2 regions of the Pantoea sp. X-Soil-ISGK-355 genome follow, and region 1 is predicted to be linked to the other one. Evidence: predicted binding sites of a transcription regulator. Region 1 holds the regulator's gene; the other holds the start of a gene.

What was found. Region 1 encodes LexA, which represses DNA repair genes until DNA is damaged. Its sites were predicted from a motif close to TNCTGTATGTACATACAGNA; they were not measured.
Region 2: the regulator LexA is predicted to act here: its motif matches at 2,618-2,637, upstream of uvrB (excinuclease ABC subunit UvrB).

What each region holds. Positions count from the first base shown of each region.
Region 1 covers NZ_AP035971.1:318,149-324,637, forward strand. The annotation lists gene ubiA (4-hydroxybenzoate octaprenyltransferase) at 1-353, shown strand, start outside; gene plsB (glycerol-3-phosphate 1-O-acyltransferase PlsB) at 689-3,112, opposite strand; gene AC6I8J_RS01370 (diacylglycerol kinase) at 3,241-3,609, shown strand; gene lexA (transcriptional repressor LexA) at 3,715-4,329, shown strand; gene dinF (MATE family efflux transporter DinF) at 4,430-5,752, shown strand; gene AC6I8J_RS01385 (CsbD family protein) at 5,920-6,132, shown strand; gene zur (zinc uptake transcriptional repressor Zur) at 6,222-6,489, opposite strand, start outside.
Region 2 covers NZ_AP035971.1:1,234,355-1,240,843, forward strand. The annotation lists gene bioC (malonyl-ACP O-methyltransferase BioC) at 1-427, shown strand, start outside; gene bioD (dethiobiotin synthase) at 424-1,095, shown strand; gene AC6I8J_RS05625 (ABC transporter ATP-binding protein) at 1,099-1,821, opposite strand; gene uvrB (excinuclease ABC subunit UvrB) at 2,714-4,735, shown strand; gene AC6I8J_RS05635 (gluconeogenesis factor YvcK family protein) at 4,719-5,642, opposite strand; molybdenum cofactor riboswitch at 5,847-5,980, shown strand; gene moaA (GTP 3',8-cyclase MoaA) at 5,970-6,489, shown strand, end outside.

The DNA.
Region 1 (6,489 bases):
GCTGGACGGTCGCTTACGACACGCAGTATGCGATGGTCGATCGGGACGATGACCTGAAGATTGGCGTCAAGTCGACGGCGATTTTATTTGGCCGTTTCGACAAGCTGATTATTGGGTTGCTGCAACTGGCCACTCTGCTGCTGATGGCGCTGGTGGGCATGATGCTGCATCTGAATGGCGCCTTCTACTGGACGCTGCTGCTTGCGGCTGCGCTGTTTGTTTACCAGCAGAAGCTGATCGCCGGGCGTGAACGCCAGCCCTGTTTCCAGGCTTTCCTGAATAACAATTATGTCGGGATGGTGCTGTTCCTTGGCGTACTGATGAATACGCCGCCGTTCAGTCAGCTGTTCTGATAGAGAGTTTTGGGCGAAAAAAGGCTGATTTAGCGGCGAAATCGAGCGTGCGCAGGAAACACGGTCAGATCGGAAAGACGCAAAAGCCGCCATCCCTGGCATGCTCGGCCCGGCTACGGGCGCACCTCATCCCTGAGGTGCGCCCGTAGCCGGGCCAACGCGTTGCGTTGTTCAAAAACGCCTGGCGTTTTTTTCCGGGCGGCGAGACGCTTTCCTCTTCTGACCCTGTTCCCAGCGTGTTGAGCTTATTCATTGCTTCCAGAATTCTTCTGCTCCGAAGTTTTGGGCATAAAAAAGGCGACCTCATGAGGTCGCCTTTTTACTGTACGCAGGGGTCAGTCGTGCGCCACCGCGGTTTCAATCGTCATGCGGACATCACTGGTGACCAGGTCAGCCAAAATGTGCCAGGTCGCCAGCGTCTGTGCGACATTGGCATCCCCGCTGTCGCTGATATACCCTTCATCGCGTAGCGTCAGTACCAGCGAGGTAAAGACCGCTTTGTCGAAGAACTCCGGCGCATTGATCCCGTGCAGCACCGACAGACGCTGTGCCAGCGTCCGGCTCTCTTTCTCCAGCGTGCCGCGGTTAATCGTCGGCTTGGCGCTGAGAATGGAGAACGTAATGGCGTAGCGCTGCAGCGTTTCACGCACACCGGCAGCCAGCAGTTGCAGCGTGCGATAGCGCGCTGAGGAAAAGCGCAATTCGCCGGCTTCGAACGTAATCAGGCCCTGACGCGCCAGCTCCTGACTCAGTTCGGTCAACAGTTGCGGCAGCTCATCGGTCTGCCAGCGCAGGAACAGCTCACTCTTCAGCATCGGGTAGATCAGGCTTACCTGACGCAGCAGTTCTGCTTCGCTCAGCGTCTGATGCTGCTGAACAATGGCGGCAATCAGCGACGGCATCACCAGCATGTGATGAATATTGTTGCGATAGTAGGTCATCAGCACCGCCTGCTCACGCGGCAGAATGATGATGTCGCCAATGCTGTCCTTTTCGCTCTCAAACTTATTCATACCCATGGCGTGATCCAGCAGCGCTTCCGCGGAGAGATCGGGTACGGTCGCATTTGGCGAGTAAGGCACGTTGCGCAGCAACTGGGTATAGGACTCCAGTTGTTCAATCAGCTGTTCACGGGTGAGTGAGCGCTGACGTGACGCCAGCAGGGCGGTGACACAGAGGTTCATGGCGTTAGCCGCGCCCGCTTCATTGATACGCACCATCAGGCTGGCAGCAATATCGTTGACGGTTGGGGTTAACCAGCTGGGACGCTGCGGCTCAATCGGATCGATGGCATCGCGCCATTCCGGCACCCGCTTGTTGAGATAGTTGACCAGCGGCAGGGGTTCGCCAAAGTTCACGTAACCCTGACCGAGATTGCGCAGCTTGCGTAAGCCGCGCACCATCTGCATGAAGCCCTCTTTCTCTTTGGCTGCGCCGCGCAGTTCTTTGGCGTACGTACCCACTTCCATCACATGTTCATAGCCGATGTAGATCGGCACCAGCGTGATCGGGCGATTGCCGCCGCGCAGCATCGCCTGCAGCGTCATAGCTAAAGTGCCGGTTTTCGGGTCCAGCAGGCGACCGGTACGAGAACGGCCACCTTCAACAAAGTATTCAACTGAATAACCGCGGGTGAACAGCTCGCCGAGATATTCGCGGAACACCGTGGCGTAGAGCTTGTTGCCTTTAAAGGTACGACGAATAAAGAACGCGCCCAGACGACGGAAAATCGGGCCGGCTGGCCAGAAGTTGAGATTGATACCGGCAGCAATGTGTGGCGGCACCAGGCCCTGATGATAGAGCACATAGGAGAGCAGCAGATAATCCATGTGGCTGCGATGGCACGGCACATAGACAATCTCGTGGCCATCCTGCGCCAGCTGACGAACTTTTTCGCCGCCATTGACGTTGATGCCCTGATAGAGACGACTCCAGAGCCAGCCCATCACGCGGTCGGTGACGCGAATCGCTTCATAAGAGAAGTTGGCGGCAATTTCTTCCATCATCTCAACGGCATTCTGCTGCGCTTTCTCATGGGAGATTTTTTTGCTGCGTGCTTCATCTTCGACGGCTTTTTCAATCGCTTTGGATTGCAGCAGACGGTTGAACAGATCCTGACGCGCCGGTAAACGCGGGCCAATCGCCGCCAGCCGCTGACGGGCAAAATGGATGCGCGCCACGCGAGCCAGCTTCTGGGCGATCGACTTATCCGTACCGTGCTCCGTGGCCATACGGCGCAGTGAGACGGTCGGCGAGAAGCGAACAAAGCTGTCGCGTCCGTGCCAGATCACCGCAAAGAACTTCTGTACACCGTTCAGCACACGCAGGTGTGGCGTGGCTTCGCCCTGGACTTCACGTCCTGGTGCGCGGCCAAACATTACCGTGACCGGCAGCATCTGGATATCGAGCTTAGGATTATTGCGATGCAGATCGAGGTAATCGTGAAAGATTTTCACCGATTCGACGCTGGGCACAAAGTAGGGGAATACGCGCGGGCCATCGTGGATAAATACGTGGCGCGGCAGCAGTGAACCATCAATCTCCAGCGGAGAGAGCGGATCAGGCAGATGATGCCGCAGACACTGCGCGCGTAAAGTCAGTAAGTCGGCCTTCGAATCGTAAGGCAAAACATACATAATAGGTCGGGTCGGATCCAGACCATGTTCAGACACGGGATCGGCCGGAATGGCCTTACTTTTTACCAAAAACGACAGTGGTAAATTAAGCAATTTGTAATAGAGTTTACGCCAACCTGACATAGACAACATGAAGCCTCTTGTTAGCAAAGCGCCGCAAGCATACCAGAAAGTGCAGCGAAGATCTGTGGTGGTGCCAATTGCACGCAGCCCAGACATTGACGTCAATCCGATAAAAGGGTTCCCACATCATGGCAAATAATGCCACCGGACTTATCAGAATAATTAAAGCCGCAGGTTACTCCTGGCAGGGACTGCGTGCCGCCTGGCAACATGAAGCGGCGTTTCGTCAGGAAGCCCTGGCTGCGCTGGTCGCCATTATTATCGCCTGCTGGCTGGATGTCGATGTGGTCTCACGCATCCTGATGATTGGGTCGGTGGTGCTGGTGGTCATTGTCGAAATCCTTAATAGCGCCATTGAATCCGTGGTCGACCGCATCGGTCAGGAGCATCATCCGCTGGCGGGCCGGGCCAAAGATATGGGATCTGCGGCAGTACTGATCAGCATCTTACTGGCACTCTTTGTCTGGATCGCGCTGCTCTGGACACATTTGCGATAAGCGTTCCATATCGCGCCGGAAGCCGCGTTTTGCCTGACAATCGGTTTCCATTTCGCCAATACCTGTATATACTCACAGCGACTGTATAAACAACCAGGGGGCGGGATGAAAGCATTAACCAGCAGGCAGCAGCAGGTCTATGACCTGATTCGCGACCATATTTCTTCAACAGGCATGCCGCCTACGCGCGCAGAGATTGCTGCACAACTGGGCTTCCGCTCACCGAATGCGGCAGAAGAGCACCTGAAAGCGCTGGCGCGTAAAGGCGTCATTGAGATCGTTTCCGGTGCATCGCGCGGCATTCGCCTGCTAATGGAAGAAGAAGCCTCAGAAGGCATACCGTTGATTGGCCGGGTTGCTGCCGGTGAGCCAATCATGGCGCAGGAACATATCGAAACCCACTATAAAGTGGATCCGGGCCTGTTTAAGCCCTCTGCCGACTTCCTGCTGCGCGTCAGCGGAATGTCGATGAAAGATATCGGGATTATGGATGGCGACCTGCTCGCGGTACATAAAACCCAGGATGTGCGCAATGGCCAGGTTGTCGTTGCCCGCATTGATGATGAAGTCACCGTTAAGCGCTGGAAAAAGCAGGGTGCTATCGTGCATCTGCTGCCTGAAAACAGCGATTTCGACCCGATTGTTGTCGATACCCGTGCACAGTCCCTGACCATTGAAGGTCTGGCGGTTGGCGTGGTGCGTAACGGCGAGTGGCTCTGATTCTGAGGGCTGCGTGCATTCGCTTTCTCTGATGCTATTCTGTCTGCCCTAATTTTGTCGCTGCCTGTTTTGCGCAGCGACACTGAGCACGGAACGGCGAATGCGCTTTCTCACGGCAACGGATAAAAATCTCTGGCGGCTTGCGCTGCCGATGATCCTTTCAAATATCACCGTTCCCTTACTGGGCGTGGTCGATACTGCAGTTATTGGTCATCTCGACAGCCCTGTCTATCTTGGCGGGGTTGCGGTCGGGACCACTGTGACCAGTTTCCTCTTTATGCTGCTGCTTTTTCTTCGAATGAGTACGACTGGCCTGACGGCGCAGGCGTTTGGTGCCGGTGATAAAATGGCGCTGGCACGTGCGCTGACCCAGCCGCTGATGATTGCGCTGCTGGCAGGTGTACTGTTCATCGCTTTACGTTATCCGATTATTCAGCTGGCGACCCATCTGGTTGGCGGTAATCCCGCGGTACTGGAACAGGCGGCGCTGTTTATTCAGATTCGCTGGCTCAGTGCACCCGCCACGCTGGCAAACCTGGTCATTCTGGGCTGGCTGCTGGGCGTGCAGTATGCGCGCGCGCCAGTGATCCTGCTGGTGGTAGGCAATCTGGTTAACATCGGGCTCGATCTCTGGCTGGTGATGGGACTGCACTGGGGTGTCGCGGGGGCGGCAACCGCCACGGCGCTGGCGGAGTACATCACGCTGGGTGTCGGCGGTATCATGGTCTGGCGAGTCCTGAAGCTGCGCGGTATTACGTTAAGCCTGCTGAAGCAGAGCTGGCGCGGTGACAGCGGCCGGCTGCTGCGGCTGAACCGGGACATCATGCTGCGCTCATTGATGCTGCAACTCTGTTTCGCCTCGCTGACCGTGCTGGGCGCGCGGCTGGGCCCGGATGTGGTGGCGGTTAACGCGGTATTGCTGATGTTCATTACGTTCACGGCCTATGCGCTGGATGGCTTTGCCTACGCAGTTGAAGCTTTTGCCGGCGAGGCCCATGGTGCAAAAGATGGCGGCAAACTGCTGCGTGTCTGGCACTCTGCCTGTCGGCAGGCGGTGGTGGTAGCGCTGTTCTTTTCCCTGACCTATGCCATTGCTGGCCCGCAGATTGTTACCCTGTTGACCTCTCTTCCTTCGCTGCAACAAAGTGCTGACCGCTATCTGGTCTGGCAGATCGTTATGCCGCTGATCGGCGTCTGGTGTTATCTGCTGGATGGGATGTTCATCGGCGCAACACGCGGACGTGAGATGCGTAACAGCATGGTGGTGGCAGCAGCAGGCTACTTTCTGATGCTGCTCAGCGTACCGGCGCTGGGTAATCACGGACTGTGGCTGGCGGTAACGGTTTTCCTGGCGCTGCGCGGCCTGTCGCTGTGGCTCATCTGGCGTAAGCACTGGCGTCAGAACAGCTGGTTTGATGCCTGAGTCAGTCGTGGCTGCACGCAAGCCGATACAGATTATTCTGTATTATTCCACGGTTAATAAATTGGCTACTATAATTAACTCTATGCAGCGCAGTTAACCAGCGCTTTATATCGTTATTTTGTTAAGTAACAAGATAATCATTAAACCCCGAGGATTGGAGGTCTGCCATGAATAAAGATGAAGCCAGCGGCAACTGGAAGCAGTTCAAAGGCAAAATGAAAGAGAAATGGGGCAAGCTGACCGATGACGACATGCAGGTTATCGAAGGTAAACGCGATCAGCTGGTCGGCAAAATCCAGGAACGTTATGGCTATGCGAAAGATGAAGCAGAGCGTGAAGTAACCGACTGGGAAGGTCAGAACAAAGATCACCGCTGGTAATCTGATACCAGGCTGATAATCAGCTAAAAGCTTTCCGGCGCGCCCGCCCCGGAACGGCACAGGGACGGAACAGCACAAGGATGTGCAGATTACCCGCGTTTGCCCCGCTTTTTACCCTCATCCTGATGGTCATGCTCGCAGCTTTCATGGTGCGTACAGGCTTCGACCGCAGCACAATTTTCACATAAACCATGCGCTTCAATCACGCTATGACGTAAAGCGAACTGTGCTTCACCCGCCAGCGTTGCGATAATCTTCTCCACGCCCTGCGCCTGTTTCTCCGTTACCGCAGCACAGCGGTCACAGACCAGCATCACCGATGTATGTGCCGGTGCCTCAAAATGGTGGCACATGACG
Region 2 (6,489 bases), 920 kb from region 1:
TAACCTGGCTGTGCAGTGGAGTGAAAATCTGCCCGGCGCGCTGCGTCAGTTCCGGCGCGTGCTGCGCCCCACTGGCACGCTGCTGTTTTCTACGCTGGGCGATGGCTCGTTGCAGGAGGTGCATGAAGCCTGGTCCCATCTGGATGCGTCGCCGCACGCCAACCGCTTTCTCAGCGAGACGCAGATTGCGGCGGCCTGCTACGCAGAGCAACTGCATTGCAGCGCGGAAAAAGTGACGCTGCATTTTCCCGATGCGCTCAGCGCCATGCGTTCGCTGAAAGGGATCGGCGCGACCCATCTGCATCAGGGCCGCGACGGGCAGCTCCTCACCCGACAACGACTCAACCAGTTAGAGGCGCACTGGCCGCGCGACCGGCACGGCTATCGCCTGAGTTACCATTTAATTTATGGAGTAAGTGCATCATGAAACGGCTGTTTATTACCGGCACCGACACCGAAGTCGGTAAAACTGTCGCCAGCGGCGCACTGTTGCAGGCCGCCGCCGCTGCGGGCTACCGCTGTGCAGGCTATAAGCCGGTTGCTTCAGGCTGTGAGATGACGCCAGAGGGGCTCCGCAACAGTGATGCGCTGGCGCTGCAGCGCTTCAGCAGCGTGCCGTTGAGCTACCAGCAGGTCAATCCGCTGGCGTTTATCGAACCGACCTCGCCGCACATCGTCAGCGCTGAAGAGGGCAGGCCGATCACCCATCTGGCACTGTCAGCAGGTCTGGCAGCGCTGGAGCCGCTGGCGGACTGGATTCTGGTCGAAGGAGCGGGCGGCTGGTATACCCCGTTGTCAGAGACGCACACCTATGCGGACTGGGTGGTCAGCGAACAGCTGCCCGTGATTCTGGTGGTGGGAATTAAGCTCGGCTGCATCAATCACGCCATGCTCACCGCCGAGGCGGTGCGCGCGCGTGGCCTGCTGCTGGTGGGCTGGATCGCTAACACCGTCGAGCCGCCAGGCAAACGCTATCAGGAATATCTCTCCAGCCTGAAGCAACGACTACCTGCCCCCTGCCTGGGCACGATTCCGTATCTCACCGATGCAGCGCAGCAGGCGTCCTGTGGACAGTACCTGACGCTGCCGCAGTGAGGTTCAGGCGACCGTCAGCCACTTATCCACGGTGTGGTCATCGAGCTGCTCCATGCTGCCCTGCGCCACATTACGGCCACGGTGCAGCAGCAGGAAATAGTCCGCCACACGCCGGATCAGCGACAGCCGCTGCTCCAGCAGCAGAATGGTCAGCCCGTAATCAAGGTTAAGCCGGCGGATCAGGTTGCCCATCTCCTCTTCCAGCCACGGCGACATCCCATCAGTCGGCTCATCCAGAATCAGCAGTTTTGGCTGCAGCACCAGCGCGCGCGCCAGTGCCAGCTGTTGCTGCTGATCGATGGGCAGATCGCCGCTGCGTTGCTGGCGCAGCGAGTAGAGCGCCGGGAACAAATCAAATACCATTTCAGGAATAGCACGATGACGGTCGCGCTGGCTGGCACCCGCGAGCAGGGCAATCAGCAGGTTATCTTCCACGCTCATCTGGGTAAAAATATGGCGGCCCTGAGGCACATAGCCAATCCCCATCTGCGCCCGCTGTTCAGCCGGTTGCAGCAGCAAATCTTCCGGCGGCGAGCCATCCTCTTTCCAGGAAATTGTGCCGCTGTTAATCGGCAATCTGCCCATAATGCAGTTGACCAGCGTGGTTTTGCCCATGCCAGGACGGCCCAGAATGCCGGTGCAGGTGCCAGGCGACAGATCCAGGTCCACATCCCACAGAATATGGTTCTGACCGTAAAATTGATTTACCGAACGTAGACTCAGCATCTGACACTCTCCTTCCCGATCATTAGCCTGATTGCTTCCGCTCTCTGTCGTCTGGCAAACAAGTCATCAGCAACGGCAGCCTCACCATTGCAGCACAGTGCGCATAAAGCGCGGTGACGTTACTGACTCCTGCAATTCCCAGGCCAGATCTTAAAATGGCCCTGTTTCCTGCTACAGTGCGCTGTATCAGGGATAAAAGGTGAGAAAAACTTATCAATTACCCATGGTCATCACGCGCCTGCACTTTTACAGTGCCTGCGGGCGCTGTTTGTGGTGCAGACGTGCTGCAGTAACGCAGAATGTCTGATTAAGAATCTTAGTGGAATGATGATAATTTGCGTGCCACGCCAGAAGACAGATTAAAAATGCAGAATAATCCGTCAGCAGCCAACGCGAAATTTAACGCAAAAAAAATTATTTTCACTGAGGCGGGAGGGCAGGGAAAAATTATACACAGCTGATGGCGGCGGGGCTGCCATCACTTATCCACCATTCCTGTGGATAACCTTGTGCATTAGGTAATGAAAACCGGTTAGAAGCGAGGAAATACGCGGCCTGGTAACATAATGACGAGATTCTGGCCTTATGAGCTTAAATCAATAAAATCAGCTGGTTATCAAAAAACAAGCCTGCGAATTCTCTGTCAGGTAACCGAACTGTAATTTTGTGACGTTCTATTGACAAATGTTAAATCTGATCCCGGTCTGGGGATAACATTGCGCAACTCGCTTTGCGATAACGCCTCCACAATACGGGCAGGCTAAGACTCACCCTGATTGCATTAACTTTGCACGATTACTGTTTTTATATCCAGTATTATTTTCTGGCAAAATCACCATAGCAGAGTAAAATAAGTGCCTGCCCGCCGACTTCTCCAGCAGGAACTGCATTCATGACCAAAGCTTTTAAACTCAATTCCGCCTTTAAACCTTCGGGCGACCAGCCTGAGGCGATCCGTCGCCTGGAAGAGGGGCTGGAGGATGGACTGGCCCATCAGACCTTATTAGGCGTGACCGGCTCAGGTAAAACGTTTACCGTCGCCAACGTCATTGCTGACCTTAACCGCCCGACGATGGTGCTGGCACCGAACAAGACGCTGGCGGCTCAGCTCTATGGCGAGATGAAAGAGTTTTTCCCGGATAACGCCGTCGAGTTTTTCGTCTCTTACTACGACTACTATCAGCCTGAAGCCTATGTGCCGAGCTCCGATACCTTTATCGAAAAGGATGCATCGGTTAACGAACACATCGAACAGATGCGTCTGTCGGCCACCAAGGCGCTGCTTGAACGGCGCGACGTTATCGTGGTGGCGTCGGTTTCGGCGATCTACGGTCTGGGCGATCCCGATCTCTATCTCAAAATGATGTTGCACCTGACCCGCGGCATGATTATCGATCAGCGCAGCATTCTGCGCCGCCTGTCAGAGCTGCAATACACCCGTAACGACCAGGCGTTCCAGCGCGGCACTTTCCGCGTGCGTGGCGAAGTGATCGATATCTTCCCGGCAGAGTCGGACGATATCGCGCTGCGCGTCGAACTGTTTGACGAAGAGGTCGAGCGTCTGTCGCTGTTTGACCCGCTGACCGGTCAGATCGATTCAGTAGTGCCGCGCTTTACCATCTATCCCAAGACGCACTACGTGACGCCGCGTGAGCGTATTCTGCAGGCGATGGAAGATATCAAAGTCGAGCTGGCCGACCGTCGCCGGGTATTGCTGGAGAACAATAAGCTGCTGGAAGAGCAGCGTATTACCCAGCGTACCCAGTTTGACCTTGAGATGATGAGTGAGCTGGGTTACTGCTCCGGTATCGAAAACTACTCGCGCTACCTCTCCGCACGCGGACCGGGCGAAGCGCCGCCGACGCTGTTTGACTATCTGCCCGCCGATGGCCTGCTGGTGGTGGATGAGTCGCATGTGACCATCCCGCAGATTGGCGGCATGTACAAAGGCGACCGGGCGCGTAAAGAGACGCTGGTGGAGTATGGCTTCCGCCTGCCGTCGGCGCTGGACAACCGTCCGATGAAGTTTGAAGAGTTTGAGGCGCTGGCCCCGCAGACCATCTATGTCTCGGCAACGCCGGGCAAATATGAGCTGGAAAAATCGGGCGATGAAGTGGTTGACCAGGTGGTACGTCCTACCGGCCTGCTGGACCCGATCATCGAAGTGCGTCCGGTCGGGACGCAGGTTGACGATCTGCTGTCCGAGATCCGTCAGCGCGTGGCGATCAACGAACGTGTGCTGGTGACGGTGCTGACCAAGCGCATGGCGGAAGATCTTACCGAGTATCTCACGGAGCATGGCGAGAAAGTGCGCTATCTGCACTCCGACATTGACACCGTAGAGCGTATGGAGATTATCCGCGACTTACGTCTGGGTGAGTTTGATGTACTGGTAGGCATCAACTTACTGCGTGAGGGGCTGGATATGCCGGAAGTGTCGCTGGTGGCGATTCTGGATGCGGATAAAGAGGGCTTCCTGCGTTCCGAACGATCGCTGATTCAGACCATTGGTCGTGCGGCGCGTAACATCAACGGCAAGGCGATTCTTTATGGCGATAAAATCACGCCGTCAATGGCGCGCGCCATTGAAGAGACGGAGCGCCGCCGTGAGAAGCAGCAGCTGCACAACGAGCAGAACGGCATTGTGCCGCAGGGCCTGAATAAGAAGATCACCGATATTCTGGAACTGGGCAACAACGTGGTGAAAACCCGTGGTAAAGCGAAACCCGCCCGACCTGGCGAAGCTCAGGCACTGGCCGATTTGCAACTGCTAACGCCGCAGGCGCTACAGAAGAAGATCCACGAGCTGGAAGGGCAGATGCAGCAGCACGCGCAGAACCTGGAGTTCGAACAGGCAGCCAGCGTGCGCGATCAGCTGCATGAGCTGCGAACGCTGTTTATTGCGGCCTCGTAGCGCCGTCAAAGCCCTGAATGGCGTGTTCCAGCGCCACCCGTAACAGCTGGCGGTCGTGACGATATTTAATGTCAGCGGCCTCCAGCGGTTCACGGACAATCAGCCGGTTCTCAATGCCCTCTGTGGCGACCGCCGGACCGACCACGACCGCATCAATCACCCGCTTGCCGATATAACGTTCCATCATCTGAAGCTTGTCAGCCACCGAAAGACTGGCCGCGGCAGGACTCAGCTCGCGACCCAGATTACCGATAAACACCATAGTGGCAGGCGTGCGACGCAGTGCCTGCGCCATCTCTTCCATCAGCAGAATCGGCATCAGGCTGGTATAGAAACTGCCTGGGCCAATCAGAATCAGATCCGCTTCTGCAACGGCCTGTAGCGCTTCCCGCGTCGGCTGGACGTTGGGGTGCAGCATCAACTCCTGCGGCGGCTGCTTCATCTCGTCAATCGCGGTTTCGCCGTAAACCATATTGCCTTCGGCATCCATCGCCACCAGATCCACTGGCTGCTCTGACATCGGGATTAAAAAGGCGTCGACCTTCAGCAGGTTACGGATGATGTTGATCGCTTCCAGCGGACGAACGCTCAGATGATCCAGCGCCCGCAGCATCAGGTTACCGAGATTGTGACCGGCCAGTTCGCCGTTACCGGCAAAGCGATACTCGAACATCGCGGAGGCGACGCTCGGTTCTGCAATCAGCTGGTTGAGGCAGTTGCGCATGTCGCCCCAGGCGATACCGCCTTCGGATCGACGAATGCGACCGGTCGATCCGCCGTTGTCGGTGGTGGTGACGATGCCGGTGAGACGTGAGCCCAGTGGGGAAAGAGCCGACATCACGCGGCCTAAACCGTGTCCGCCGCCCAGTGCCACAACGCGATCAAGATCGGCCAGTGTGCGATTCATACTTCTCCTTACTATCCTTTCGCGTAGCGTGGCTCTAAACGCTAAGCCCGCGCGGATGACTTACGTCAAAATCTGGATCGCATTTTAACGTATCCTGTCGCGAAAATGCGGTGAAAATTCGATATGTATAAGAATATATAGCGAAAAGAGCAAATGGAAGAGTGGCGGAATTCACGCTACCATCATGTTTACCGCGCTGATCAACGGGTCAGCGTACACTCAAGCCTGAATGCCTAAGTCTGCGGATAGGGGGTTCAGGCCGTAGCCATCGAGCTGCCAGGGTGCAGGAAGAAATGACTGCATCTCCCAATCTGGAAAGGTGTTCTGGTGTCACAATTTACTGATGCATACGCGCGTAAGTTCTATTACCTGCGCCTGTCGGTCACGGATGTCTGTAATTTCCGCTGTACCTACTGTCTTCCTGACGGCTACAAACCGCAGGGAATTCGTAACAAAAGCTTTCTCTCTCTGGATGAAATCCGCCGCGTCACGCGGGCCTTCGCCGCAGCCGGAACCGAAAAAGTTCGGCTGACCGGCGGTGAGCCGTCGCTGCGCCGTGATTTTACCGACATCATTGCGGCAGTGCGTGAAAACGCCTCTATCCGCCAGATCGCAGTGACCACCAATGGCTACCGGCTGGCCCGCGACGTGAAGCAGTGGCGTGATGCGGGTCTGACCGCACTTAACGTCAGCGTCGACAGCCTGGACGCCCGTCAGTTTCACGCCATCACCGGCCAGGATAAATTCCATCAGGTGATGAGCGGCATCGACGCGGCGCTGGACGCCGGTTTTCGCCAGGTCAAAGTCAACAGCGTGCTGATGCGCGATCTCAATAGCCGTAATCTGG